DNA from 2 places in the Rhizobium sp. BK289 genome. Region 1 is predicted to be linked to the other one. Evidence: predicted binding sites of a transcription regulator. Region 1 holds the regulator's gene; the other holds the start of a gene.
The links. Region 1 encodes LexA, which represses DNA repair genes until DNA is damaged. Its sites were predicted from a motif close to TGTTCNNNNTGTGTTCNG; they were not measured.
Positions count from the first base shown of each region.

Region 2: FHT84_RS05995 (ribonuclease) is a predicted target of LexA. The motif match lies at 4,942-4,959, and genes of this name have one in related genera.

Region 1 covers NZ_JACHZO010000009.1:140,309-147,488, reverse strand. The annotation lists gene FHT84_RS19000 (ComEC/Rec2 family competence protein) at 1-1,546, shown strand, start outside; gene lexA (transcriptional repressor LexA) at 1,693-2,415, opposite strand; gene FHT84_RS18990 (VOC family protein) at 2,841-3,728, shown strand; gene kdsA (3-deoxy-8-phosphooctulonate synthase) at 3,725-4,564, shown strand; gene eno (phosphopyruvate hydratase) at 4,714-5,988, shown strand; gene FHT84_RS18975 (septum formation initiator family protein) at 6,210-6,521, shown strand; gene pdhA (pyruvate dehydrogenase (acetyl-transferring) E1 component subunit alpha) at 6,679-7,180, shown strand, end outside.
Region 2 covers NZ_JACHZO010000002.1:466,983-474,162, forward strand. The annotation lists gene metF (methylenetetrahydrofolate reductase [NAD(P)H]) at 271-1,173, opposite strand; gene FHT84_RS05985 (metalloregulator ArsR/SmtB family transcription factor) at 1,175-2,200, opposite strand; gene ettA (energy-dependent translational throttle protein EttA) at 2,406-4,055, opposite strand; gene FHT84_RS05995 (ribonuclease) at 4,181-4,927, opposite strand; gene FHT84_RS06000 (alpha/beta hydrolase) at 5,094-6,026, shown strand; gene FHT84_RS06005 (DMT family transporter) at 6,046-7,005, shown strand; gene FHT84_RS06010 (CaiB/BaiF CoA-transferase family protein) at 7,020-7,180, shown strand, end outside.

The DNA.
Region 1 (7,180 bases):
AGATTCGCCGCTGGATAAGGCCGATATCTGGCTCGCCGGCCTGCGCAACGGCATCGGAGACAGGATCCGGGAAACCTTGCCGGGAGATACGGGCGCCTTTGCGGCAGCGCTTGTCACCGATGAGAGACGTGCGATCTCAAAGGATACGACCGAGTCGCTGCGAATTGCCGGTCTCACTCACATCATCGCAATTTCAGGGCTGAACATGGCGCTGTCGGCCGGCATCTTCTACGTCGGCCTGCGCTATCTGTTCAGCTTGTTTCCGGGAGTTGCTCAGGCCTGGCCGACCAAGAAGTTCGCGGCCTTCGGCGCGCTTTTGACGGTAACGGCCTATTACCTGATTTCAGGCTTCGGCGTATCCGCCGAACGCGCTTTCATCATGATGGCGATCATGCTGGTGGCCGTACTTTTCGATCGGCCGTCGCTCAGCCTTCGCAATGTCGCGCTATCCGCCATCGTCATCCTCATTCTGTCGCCGTCGCAGGTGCTCGGCCCAAGCTTCCAGATGTCGTATGCAGCGACGCTGGCGTTGGTGTCGGGCTATTCGCTGTGGAAACGGCGGCGGCACCGCGAAAACATCCTCTCGCGGATCCGTCTGATAAGCCCGCTGCTCTTCGTGTCGCGCTTCTTCGGTGGCGTGTTGTCGACCTCGTTCATCGGCGGTGCATCGACGGCCATCTTTTCGATCGAGCATTTTCACCGGCTGGCGACATACGGTCTCGCCGCCAACCTTGCGGCCATGCCGGTCGTCTCCTTCATTGTCATGCCGTTCGGCATGGCCGCAATGCTGCTGATGCCTATCGGCCTGGACGGGCCGTTTTGGAACGTCACCGGCGAGGGACTGGAACTAGTCATCCTGATCGCCAAAACTGTGGCCGGTTGGGGAGGCGACATCACCTTCGGCCGCCAACCCGGCTGGCTGATGCCGACCTTCATTGCCGGCTTTCTGATCATGACCGTGCTGCGGACCCGGCTTCGCCATTTAGGCTTGCTGTTGCTGCTTTCATCCATCGGCGTGGCGGCATTCGGCTCAGGTGTGCCGAAGCCGGATCTGATGATTTCCGAAGATGGTGTCCTGGTTGCGTTGCGACAGGACGATATACTCGCCACAAATCGCGAAAGGCCGCAGGTCTTCATTTTCGAACAATGGCAGAAGGCGCTGGTCGCAACCGAACATCAGCCACCCACCATGCTCCCCGCTGATGACCGGCTTCCGCAGATCAATAAGACGACCGATCGCCGCCGCCGGTTAAGCAGGGAAGAGCAAAATGCAGTCCGCAAGGCGATGGAGGAGGCTCTGGATCGGACAATGCAGGGAAGTTTCGCCTGTCAGAAGGGCGCATGGTGCGTGGCGATGCTCGACAACGGCGCCATGTTGGTCACCATCGAAAATGCCGCCTATCTGCCGCCGGCTTGCGATACCGCAAACATCGTCGTCACGCCGATCCGGCTACGACTTGATTATTGCCGTTCCGGCCGCAATGCTCATAACCGGTGCGACATTGCGCAAAACCGGGTCCATCGAAATGACGCTCACGGCCGATAAGCCTATTGTCTCTGTCGCTTTCGAAAACCCTCAGCGACCATGGACCAGGCACCGAACCTATGATTGGCGCACCGGCAAATTCGGTACGCCACCTGCGCAGATATCACCCGTCAATGATAGTCCAACTGTTGGTGATAACTCGTCTGTCAATGATAGCGCCGAATAAGCCCTACAAGCTTGCCCTGGACCTTGACGCGATCCGGCCCGAAGATACGGGTTTCATAGGCCGGATTGGCGGCTTCCAATGCGATGGAAGCGCCCTTGCGGCGGAATCGCTTCAGCGTTGCCTCTTCGTCGTCGACGAGCGCAACGACGATATCACCGGGATTGGCTGTCGTCGAATTGCGGATGATGACCGTATCGCCATCGAAAATTCCGGCGTCGATCATCGAATCGCCCCTGACCTCCAGCGCATAATGCTCGCCGGAGCCGAGCATATCGGCGGGAACGGTAATGTCGTGCGTGTTGTTCTGAATGGCGGAAATCGGAACGCCGGCGGCGATGCGCCCCATGACCGGTACCGATGCGGAACTATTGTGCTCGTCGTTGGCAACCTTTGCCGGGGCTGGAGGCGCGACTGGCTGGGGTTTGCCGAGGCTGCCCTCGATAATGCTCGGTGAAAAGCCGCGTCGTGGCTGCAGGCTTGAATTATAGGCCTCCGGCAGCTTGATGACTTCGAGTGCCCGCGCCCGATTGGGCAGGCGGCGAATGAAGCCGCGCTCCTCGAGCGCGGTGATCAGACGGTGAATGCCGGATTTGGATGCCAGATCCAGTGCGTCCTTCATTTCGTCGAAAGATGGCGGGACACCGGATTCCTTCATTCGCTCGTGAATGAAGAGAAGCAGTTCCTGCTGCTTGCGCGTCAACATCGTCTTGGAACCCCAAATCAAGAAAATCGTCGTGAAACAAATCCAGAACGGACACTATATGTTCCATATGTGTTCTGCAAGTGCTTAAATTTCGGTAAAGCTTCGCGGAGCCTATCAAATATTTGCCGCCATCGACTGGATCGCTTGAAATTCCTTGCGAATTATATCCGCGCTAATTCATCGATAAATATGAGAAATGCCGCTTTGTTCGCCTTATGGACGATTCACCTCAATCCTGCTCTGCTCGTGTGCGAATGAAGACGGCGACTGGCACATAACTCGACCGCAGTTGAGAATCAGTGCGCTCGGGTTGCCGCAGTTGCGTCCGGCCCACGTTCTCCTGCGCTTTCACGGGCTTGGCTTTCGGCTTGAATTGAGCATTGTATGAGCGCAAATCTGCTTTTGCAGGCAAACAAGGGAGGACCATGACTTTGTCGCCGCATCCGCTGGATCATCTCGTGCTGCCGACCGTCAACATCGCTCTGGCGCGGGAGCGCCTGGGCAAGCTTGGCTTCACGGTCGCACCGGATGCGCGCCACCCCTTCGGCACTGAAAATGCCTGTGTGTTCCTTGCCGACAAGACCTATCTCGAACCGTTGGGCGTGGCCTCGCAGGAGCAATGCGAGACGAGCATTGCCGACGGCAATGTCTTTGTTGCGCGCGACCAAGCCTATCGCTTCCGCGTTGCCGAGGATGGTTTTTCGGCCCTGGTTTTCGGCACGGACGATGCTGTCGGCGATGATGGGCGTTTCAAGGCGGCTGGGATTTCGGCTGGACCCATGCTGGATTTCTCCCGGCCGATGAAGATGCCGGATGGAACGGAACCCACGGCCGGTTTTCGCCTCGCATTTGCGGCGGATCTGCGTGCGCCGGATTTCCTGGCCTTCTGCTGCCAGCGCATCAATCCGCTGCCGGCCGATCGCAGCGTACTCGAGCGTCACAAAAACGGGGTGACCGGCATTGCGCGGGTGGCGCTTTCCGCGCTGAAACCGGCGGTGTATCGCAGCTTTTTCGAAGAGGTCGTTGGCGGTCCGCGGATCTTGGAGCATTCCTTCGGCCTGACGATCAAGGCGGCCAATGTCGATGTCGAAGTTTTGACGCCGGAAGGAATGGAAGCATTCTACGATTTGCCGGTCCATACCAGCGATCCCGGGCTGCGCGCACGCGCAATCCTTTTCAAAACGCGCGATCTTTCCGTGACATCGTCGCATTTCGCTGCTAACGGCGTCACCTACACGCGTAAGAACAATCGTATACTGGCAAGGCTGGCGCCCGGACAGGGCGCATTGTTCGCCTTCGAGGAGATAGCATGACCACGAATTCCGAAGTCACCGTCGGTGAGGGTGCCTCCAAGGTCCTCTTTTCCAACAGCGCCAAGCTGTCGCTGATTGCCGGCCCCTGCCAGATGGAAAGCCGCGACCATGCTTTCATGGTTGCCGGCGTCCTGAAGGAACTCTGCGGCAAGCTCGGCATCGGCCTTGTCTACAAGTCGTCCTTCGACAAGGCCAACCGTACGTCACTGTCGGGCAAGCGCGGCATCGGCCTGGAAAAGGCGCTGGAGGTCTTTGCCGACCTCAAGAAGGAATATGGCTTTCCGGTTTTGACCGACATCCACACGGAAGAGCAGTGCGCCATCGTTTCCAAGACGGTCGATATCCTGCAGATCCCGGCCTTCCTGTCGCGCCAGACCGATCTTCTTGTTGCCGCGGCCAAGACCGGCCGTGTCGTCAACGTCAAGAAGGGGCAGTTCCTTGCGCCTTGGGATATGAAGAATGTGCTTGCCAAGCTCAATGAGAGCGGCAATCCGAACATTCTTCTCTGCGAGCGCGGGGCTTCCTTTGGCTATAACACGCTGGTCTCGGATATGCGCTCGCTGCCGATCATGGCAGCGATGGGCGCACCCGTCATCTTCGATGCGACCCATTCCGTACAGCAGCCTGGCGGGCAGGGCGGTTCGACTGGGGGCGACCGCCGCTTTGTCGAGACACTGGCGCGCGCTGCGGTCGCCGTCGGCGTCGCAGGTGTTTTTATCGAGACGCATGAGGACCCGGACAATGCGCCCTCGGACGGCCCGAACATGGTCTATCTGAAGGATATGCCGCGGCTTCTGGAGAAGCTGCTGGCCTTTGACGCCGTGGCCAAGGCTTAAGAAATATCGGGCATTCAACAGGCTGACATGAATTTGCTTTACGCGGCCTGCAGGAGTGCCAAATCGCGGCGCGGATCGCCATTGTAATTTCCGCGCCTTCGATTAAGACGATTTAAATCGATTTATAAACCAGCGAGCAGGAAGCTATCATGACCGCAATCACCGACATTATCGCCCGCGAGATTCTCGACAGCCGTGGCAATCCGACCGTCGAAGTCGATGTCTACCTCGAAGACGGCAGCATGGGCCGCGCGGCGGTTCCGTCGGGCGCGTCGACCGGCGCTCATGAAGCCGTCGAGCTTCGCGATGGCGGCAAGCGCTACCACGGCAAGGGTGTCGAGAAGGCAGTCGAAGCCGTCAATTCGGAAATCTTCGACGCGATCGGCGGCATGGATGCCGAAAACCAGATCCAGCTCGACAACATCATGATCGAACTCGACGGCACGCCGAACAAGTCGCGCCTCGGTGCCAACGCCATCCTCGGAGTCTCGCTCGCCGTCGCCAAGGCTGCTGCCCAGAGCGCCAACCTGCCGCTCTACCGCTATGTCGGCGGCGCTCATGCCCGCCTGCTGCCGGTTCCGATGATGAACATCATCAACGGCGGCGCTCATGCCGATAACCCGATCGACTTTCAGGAATTCATGATCCTGCCGATCGGCGCAGACTCGATCCGCGAAGCCGTCCGCATGGGTTCGGAAGTCTTCCATGTTCTGAAGAAGGAACTGGCATCGCAGGGCCACAACACCAATGTCGGCGACGAAGGTGGTTTCGCGCCAGGCCTCTCCAGCGCCCCGGCAGCCCTCGATTTCATCATGAAGTCCATCGAAAAGGCCGGCTACAAGCCGGGCGACGAAATCGCTCTCGGCCTCGATTGCGCCTCGACCGAATTCTTCAAGGACGGCAAGTACGTGCTCGAAGGCGAAGGCCGCACGCTGGAATCCGGCGCCATGGCCGAATACCTCGCAGAACTCGCAGCGAAGTACCCGATCGTTTCGATCGAAGACGGCATGGCTGAAGACGACTGGGAAGGCTGGAAGACGCTGACCGACCTGATCGGCAAGAAGACCCAGCTCGTCGGCGACGACCTGTTCGTCACCAATTCCGCCCGCCTGCGCGACGGTATCCGCATGGGCGTTGCCAACTCGATCCTCGTCAAGGTCAACCAGATCGGCTCGCTGACCGAAACTCTCGATGCCGTCGAAACCGCGCATAAGGCCAACTACACGGCCGTGATGTCGCACCGCTCGGGCGAAACGGAAGATTCCACCATCGCCGATCTCGCCGTTGCCACCAACTGCGGTCAGATCAAGACCGGCTCGCTGTCGCGCTCCGACCGTCTTGCCAAGTACAACCAGCTCATACGCATCGAGGAAGCGCTCGGCCCTCAGGCAAAGTATGCCGGCCGCTCCATCCTGCGCGGCTGATGCCTGATCCGCGCGATCCGCTTGGGTCTGCGACGAGATTATTCGCTGAAATCGAACCGCGCCCCTGGGCGCGGTTTTTTATTGGACCGCGTAGTTAGAGTCAACGGACGGTTAATCTCTGCCGGTTACATTAGCGCTAGGTGTTTGATTTAATGTGATCTTGTCCGAGCCACATTGGCTTTGGAGTGGGGTCGCCTAAAGCCAGAGCGTTTCGAGCGAGTATGTGGACAAAGTATCATAAGAAGAGAAAGTTCGGGCGTTTCATCCTTCCCGCCATCACCATCGCCTTTGTGAGCTATTTCGGTTATCATTGTATCCATGGTGACTACGGCTTGAAGGCGACTGAAGTATTCGAGCAACGTCGCGTCGACCGCGCCAAGGAATTGGCGGAACTGGTCGCCAAGCGCGAACACCTTGAGAAGGAGGTCACGCTCTTGAGCGACGGCTCCCTGGATAAGGACATGCTCGACCAATATGCGCGCTATCAGCTGACCTATTCCAAGGCGAACGAGATCGTTATCTTCAACAAATAGTTATAATTAACCGAATTTCGGTTAATCGAATTTTTTCAATTAATATCAATAGCTTGCGAAGAATATGAGCCATGCAATTATAGCATTGCTGTGGCGAACAATCTTGCCTATGTTACGCCTCACCACAAAACGAGGCTACTCACACAGGGAGGGTTGAATGGCGCCGCGAAAAAACGCGACCGTTTCCAGCCGCAAAACAGCATCAAGGCCTGCCAAGGAAACCAATGGCGGCCCGATCGCAGATTTCGATCGCGATGCGGAGCTCAAGGCTTACCGTGAGATGCTCTTGATCCGCCGCTTCGAAGAGAAGGCCGGCCAGCTTTACGGCATGGGCTTCATCGGCGGCTTCTGTCACCTTTACATCGGCCAGGAAGCTGTCGTCGTCGGCATGCAGATGGCGCTGAAGGATGGCGACCAGGTCATCACCGGCTATCGCGACCACGGCCATATGCTGGCAACCGGCATGAGCGCACGTGGCGTCATGGCCGAGCTCACCGGACGCCAGGGCGGCTATTCCCGAGGGAAGGGCGGCTCCATGCACATGTTCTCCAAGGAAAAGAATTTCTACGGCGGCCACGGCATCGTCGGCGCCCAGGTCTCGCTCGGCACCGGTCTCGGCTTTGCCAATTGGTACCGCGGCAATGACAATGTCAGCGTCG
Region 2 (7,180 bases), on a different contig from region 1:
CGCGTCGCAGCATCGAATTTGCTTTCCAAACGACATATTTTCGACATAAAATTTAACGGCTGACTGAGGAGGAAGACATGGGATTGACGCGATCCATCAACGTCCTAGTGGTCGGTGCGGCCTTCGCTTTTGTCGTAACGATGCTTTTCATCTGACGGCTTTGACGAAATTCGCAGACGATCAAACTCCGAAAAGCTAACAAAACCCCTGCCTTATTAGAAAAGCGCATGCCCGGGCCGGACATGCGCTTTTTCATACCGGGCGAAATGCTCAGGCGGCGGCGCCGGCGCGCGCATCCACCTTGCGCTGAAGCCCCAGCCGCTCAAGGACGGCTGAGACGAGCGCCGAGCGGTTCATCGTGTAAAGATGAAACTCATGAATGCCGCGGCGTATGAGATCCTGGATCTGCTCGGCCGCAACATCCGCAGCAACCTTGGCGCGTTCCTCGACATTCTCATCCAAACCATCGAAACGATCGTCAAGCCAGGACGGGATACTGGCGCCGCACGCACCGGCAAAGCGCTTGAGCTGCGTGAGGTTCTGGATCGGCATGATGCCGGGCACAACGGGGATCCGGATGCCGGCCGCACGAACGCGATCATGATAGCGCTCGAATGCGTCATTATCGAAGAAGAACTGCGTCAGCGCCCGGTCGGCGCCGTTCTCGGCCTTGCGCTTCAGCATGTCGATATCTGCAGCCGTATCGCGGCTTTCTGGATGCTTTTCCGGATAGGCGGATACGGAGATATCGAAATCGCCGCGCTCCCGCAACGCGCCCACCAATTCGGCAGCATTGGCATAACCGCCCGGATGCGGCTGGTAGGCCGAGCCGACACCGCCGGGCGGATCGCCGCGCAACGCGACGAAACGGCGAACGCCGGCAGCCAGGAACTCATCGATCACCCGATGCGTATCTTCGCGTGTTGCGCCGACACAGGTGAGATGCGATGCCGTCGTGAACGGTGTTTCATGGATCATCTTGCGCACGGCGGAAAGCGTCGGCGCCTTGGTCGAGCCACCTGCCCCGTAGGTCACCGAAACGAACTCCGGCTCCCAATCGCTAAGATCTGCCACGGTGGCCCACAGCTGTTGCTCCGCTTCCTCCGACTTCGGCGGAAAGAACTCGAAGGAGATGCGGATACCGTCACTAAGACTTTCGGATCTCGAGGACATGTCAAACTCTCCCGGCAAGAATGGGGGACGACTGGTGGCCTTGGTCGGTTGCCATGAGCAGCCGCGGATCGCGCGCCAGCCAGATGCTGACTGTCAGCGCCGGGCCGCCTTCCCTCTCCGAATGGAGGTGCTGCACGCGCTCGACATCGAGCCCCGCCAGCTTCAGCCAATCCGATATTGTCTGGTCCGAGAAGCCGAGACGCAAATGCGCATGCTCGTCGCGCAGATATTCAAGCGCGTGCGGCGCAAGATCGATGATGACGAGCCGGCCGCCGGGCCGCAACATTCGCGCCGCCTCGGCAACGGCAATCTCCGGCTGATCGAGGAAATGCAGCACCTGATGGATGGTGATCAGATCGAAATCCTGCTGCTCGAGCGGCAGGTTGAAAATATCGCCATGGCGCACCGACGCAGCGGTGATGTTGGCACGATCGAGATTGGCACGGGCGACCGCGAGCATGTCACGGCTGGCATCGATGCCGACGGCGCGACGATAGTGGCCAGCCAGGAGCTGCAGCATCCGGCCCGTACCCGTCCCGAGATCGAGGAAGGAATCGATCGGCTGCGGGCCGATCAGCTCGATCAGCGCCTTGTCGACATCCTCGTCGGCGACATGCAGGCGACGCAGTTCGTCCCACTCGGCGGCATTGCGACTGAAATAGGCCTGCGCCCGTTCGGCACGGATGCGCTTGACCGAAGCAAGGCGCTCGCCGTCACGCAGAAGAACGGTGTCCTTCTCGGCGGTGTGGCGCAGAAGCGTACGCGCCAAGGTCACCGCCTTGCCCTCCTGCTTCAAGCGGAAATAAGCCCAAGCGCCTTCCTGATAGCGGTCGATCAGGCCGGCTTCGCCAAGCAGCTTCAGATGCCGCGAGATGCGGGGCTGCGACTGGCCGAGAATTTCGGTAAGATCGGTGACGGTCAGATCGCTTGCTGCGAGTAATGCCATGAGGCGTAGCCGCGTCGGTTCGCCGACCGCCTTCAGCACGTCCACAACTTCATCCAAGCCGAGCTTCACCACATCCGTCATTCGACACCCAATCAAGATATAAAGATATCTTTATGTGATTTGAATGAACTCCGCAAGCACTAATCGCCATAGAGACCGGTGGGGCGTCGGAAATCTGTTATTTTTTGTCGGCTGGGGAATGTATGCTTCCTGCACTACCGCAAAGAAAAACCCCGGCCTGTGAACTGCCGGGGTTCTCCTTCTCCATAACGGAAAGACAGCAAACTTATCGTGTCAGTCGCTTATGCGCCTGGCTGCCCGGATTGAGAGCATCGGGGCCGAGGCGGCGGACCTTGTCCTGCTCGTAATCTTCGAAATTGCCTTCGAACCATTCGACATGGCCTTCGCCCTCAAAGGCCAGGATATGCGTGGCCAGGCGGTCGAGGAACATGCGATCGTGGCTGATGATGATGGCGCAGCCCGCGAAGTTTTCGAGCGCGCTTTCCAGCGCTCCCAGCGTTTCCGTATCGAGGTCGTTGGTCGGTTCGTCGAGCAGAAGCACGTTGCCGCCGGACTTCAGCATCTTGGCCAGGTGCACGCGGTTGCGCTGACCGCCGGAGAGATTGCCGACCTTCTGCTGCTGGTCGCCGCCCTTGAAGTTAAAGGCGCCGCAATAGGCGCGCGAGTTCATATCGAACTTGCCGAGCTTGATGACTTCAGCGCCGCCGGAGATTTCCTCCCATACCGTCTTGTTACCATCAAGCGCGTCGCGGCTCTGGTCGACATAGCTGAGATGCACCGTCTCGCCGATGCGGATCGAGCCGGAATCCGGCTTTTCCTGCCCGGTGATCATCTTGAACAGGGTCGTCTTGCCGGCGCCATTCGGGCCGATGATGCCGACGATACCGCCGGGCGGCAGCTTGATCGACAGATCCTTGATCAGCGTGCGGCCTTCGAAACCCTTGGTGATACCCTCCATCTCGATCACCACCTGACCGAGACGCTCGCTGACCGGAATGATGATCTGCGCATCGCCAGGACGCTGATTTTCGGCAGCATCGACCAGCTGCTCGTAAGCGTTGATACGCGCCTTGGACTTGGCCTGACGGGCTTTGGGGCTGGAGGCGATCCATTCCTGTTCGCGGCTGATCGCCTTCTGGCGGCCAGCTTCTTCACGGGCTTCCTGTAGCATGCGCTTGGCCTTGGCCTGCAGATAGGCGGAGTAGTTGCCTTCGTAGGGAATGCCGCGGCCGCGGTCGAGTTCGAGAATCCAGCCAGTAACATTGTCGAGGAAGTAGCGGTCGTGGGTGATCATCATCACGGCACCCGGATAGTCGCGCAGGTGCTTTTCCAGCCAGGCAATGGTCTCGGCATCGAGATGGTTGGTCGGTTCGTCGAGCAGCAGCAGATCTGGCTGCGACAGAAGCAGGCGGCAAAGCGCGATACGGCGGCGCTCACCGCCGGAAAGGCTGGTGACTTCGGCATCGCGCGGCGGGCAGCGCAATGCATCCATCGCCATTTCCACCTGGCTTTCCAGATCCCAGAGGTTCTGGCTGTCGATGATATCCTGAAGCTTGGCCCCCTCTTCCGCAGTCTCGTCGGAATAGTTCATCATCAATTCGTTGTAGCGATTGAGGATTTCGGTTTTTTTGGCAACGCCTTCCATGACGTTTTCGAAAACCGTCTTGTTGGGATCGAGCTGCGGCTCCTGTGGCAGATAGCCGATGGTCGCGCCTTCGGCCAGCCAGGCTTCACCGGTATATTCCTTGTCGAGGCCAGCCATGATGCGCAGCACCGTCGACTTACCTGCGCCGTTCGGACCGAGAATACCGATTTTGGCATCGGGATAGAACGAGAGATGGATATTCTCGAGGATCTTCTTGGCGCCATAGGACTTATTCAGACCGGCCATATGATAAATGAACTGACGTGCCATAGCTTGGGTTACTCCACAGGCGGATAACATTGCGAATTGTGCCGCTATGTAGGCGAAACCCCGCCCTCGGGCAACGGCGAAACCTCGTCCGAGGGCATTATCCGCGTCAGAAAAGCCGTATTTTCTCAGAAGCCGGCTGCATCCACCACACCGCGATCGCAGCCGAAGGCGGTGCTGCCGGCGCTTTGGATCAGTTTGGCGAGCCGCGGCTCGTTGCCCTCTTGAGGTTCGATCGCATCTTCCGAGAGGCCGATGGTCAGCTCCGAAATCATCCTGACATCGCCGACACGGCGGCAACTCATCTTGATGCGCGCGTTGGCACCCTCACCGAAACTCTGGTCGAAGGCGGCCTTGATGCTTTCGGCATCGAGCTCCTTGCCGATATTCTCCGCAAACAGATCGCGCACGGACGACGCATTGAGCTCCGCGATCAGACCGGTAGCGATGGAAAAATATTTGTCGGCGCTGAGCTTCGTGCAGGTACCATGCTTGATCCATTCATGCCGCTCGAGCCCGGATTGCGTGCCCGGCATCACCTTGTCCAGCTTCGCCTTGACCTCCTGCGACAGCTCCACCGCCGGCAGATCCTTCCAGTCGCGGCCGCGATCCGCCTGCTTCAAATCCTCCGAAACATCGCAATATTCCTGCCTCATCGGCCAGAGGCCATGCAGGGAGAAATTCTTGGCGTCGTAATTGCTCGACGATTGGTTTCGGCATTCGGCCTTCTTCTGGTTCGTCGCGCAAAACGCCGGCTCCCAGCTTGCCGCCAGGATAAAACGCGTCCGTCCGCGGCTATGCTCCTGCGCCATGGCGCTGGCGGCCGTTCCGACTGAAAGAAATACAACTGCAAATACCCGAAGCAACTGCCTCATTCCCGGTCTCCAATTAGAACATTATAGGAACAAATAAGCAGTTTGATCGCGCGGGCGCAATCCTGAATCGTAGTGCTCGGAAAGATTTATTTCTGTGTGCTTCGACACCTATCCATTGCAATCCGTCGGATGATAACCTTTCGTCCCAATAGGGAGGACCGAATGCATGTTCGCGGATACGCAGCGCCTGAATAGCCCGACGGGCGCGAGGATCGCCTATCATCATGTGCCAGCGGCGGCAGAAGCACGCGGCATCCTGCTGATATCACATGGTCTTGCCGAACACTCCCGCCGCTACGAGACCTTTGCCGAGGCGATGGCCAGTCAAGGCTTCCATGTCTACGCCCACGATCATCGCGGCCACGGCGAGACCGTTGCCCATGAAGCGCCCATCGGCCGCTTCGCGCGAAGAGGTGGAGCGGAGCATGTCATCGCCGATGTGCTCGCCATGCGCGAGCTTGCCGCAGGCGTTCATCCCGGACTGCCGATCATCCTGTTCGGCCACTCCATGGGTGGATTGATCAGCCTCAACACCGTCGTCACGCATCCGGACAAGTTCGATGCCGTCGCGGTGTGGAATTCCAACTTCAATGCGGGCCTTGCGGGCCGCGCCGCCCAGCTCATTCTCAAGACGGAGCGCATGTTCAAGGGATCGGACGTTCCAAGCGGCCCCTTGCCGAAGCTGACCTTCGGCACCTGGGGCCGGTCGATCGCAAATCGCCGCACCGACTTCGACTGGCTTTCGCGCATCCCCGAGCAGGTGGACAAATACATCGCCGATCCGCTTTGCGGCTTCGATGCTTCCGTCTCGCTCTGGCTCGACATATTCGAGCTTACCTTCCGGGCACCCCAAAAGATCTATCTCGACCGGCTTCGACGCGATATGCCCATTCATCTCGTCGGCGGCGGCGAGGATCCGGCCACCGATAATGCGAAAGCGATCTCCTGGCTGGCAAGCCATTTGAAAAGCGCCGGCTTCTCTCATATTACAACAGAGATCTACCCCGACATGCGGCACGAGACGCTCAACGAAATCGGTGCCGATGAAGCCATTTCCCGCTTTGCAGATTGGTGCAAAGAGGTGGCGGCAAGCACCTGATTCTCATAGGAATTCTGCAATGAACACCTCCAGCGGCTCCTCGAGCCGATTGCTGCAATCGGAGCTGACCTTCGGCTTGGTGATGATGTTTCTCTCCGTCGTCCTCTCGCCGATCATCGACATCTTCTCCAAGCTCGCCGCATCCACGATCCCACCGGCGGAAGTCACCGCCGCCCGCTTCATCCTTCAGTCGCTCTTTGCACTGCCGATGATGGCGATGCGCGGGCAATGGGGCGCGTGGACATGGCGGCGCAGCGGCGTCCACGCCATTCGTGCCGCGGTGCTGACGCTGTCCATGGTGTCCTTCGTCACTACGCTGCAGGTGATGGAGGTGGCCGATGCCATTGCCATCTTCTTCGTCGAGCCGATGATGCTGACCATTTTGAGCAGCATCTTCCTCAAGGAAACCATCGGCTGGCGGCGCTACACCGCCTGTGCCGTCGGCTTTTTCGGCGCGATGCTGATCATCCAGCCGAGCTTTCAGGAAGTCGGCTTCATCGCTCTGCTGCCCGTCGTCACCGCGCTCTGTATCGCAGTCTATGTCATGATCACGCGTGTCGTGTCCCATAGCGAGGATGCCTGGTCGATGCAGTTCCAGACCGGCCTGTGGGGCACCGGCTTCAGCCTGGTCCTGCTTGTCATCGGCAAGGTGACGGGATCCGCAATCCTCGATCCGGTCATGCCGGATCTCGCTGCCATGCTCTACCTGCTCGGGGTCGGGGCCACCGCGGCGGCTTCCGGCATCTTGACGGTGCATGCCTATCGCGCCGTGCCGGCCTCGACGCTCGCGCCGCTGCAATATTTCGAGATCGTCTCCGCCACGATCTTCGGCTGGCTCGTCTTCGACAATTTCCCGGATGCGATCAAATGGCTCGGCATCCTCATCATCATCGGCTCGGGGCTCTACATTCTCTGGCGCGAGCGGCGCTTTGCTTCCAAGCCGGTATCCGATACATCTGAAACTGCATTCACGCCGTAAGCGAGTGGATCGACATGACAGAACACAAGACCAAGAAACCTCCGCTGTCCGGTATTCGTGTCATAGAGCTTGCCCGCGTTCTCGCCGGTCCCTGGGCCGGACAGATGCTGGCCGATCTCGGCGCCGATGTCATCAAGGTGGAAAATCCCGACGGCGGCGACGACACCCGCCAATG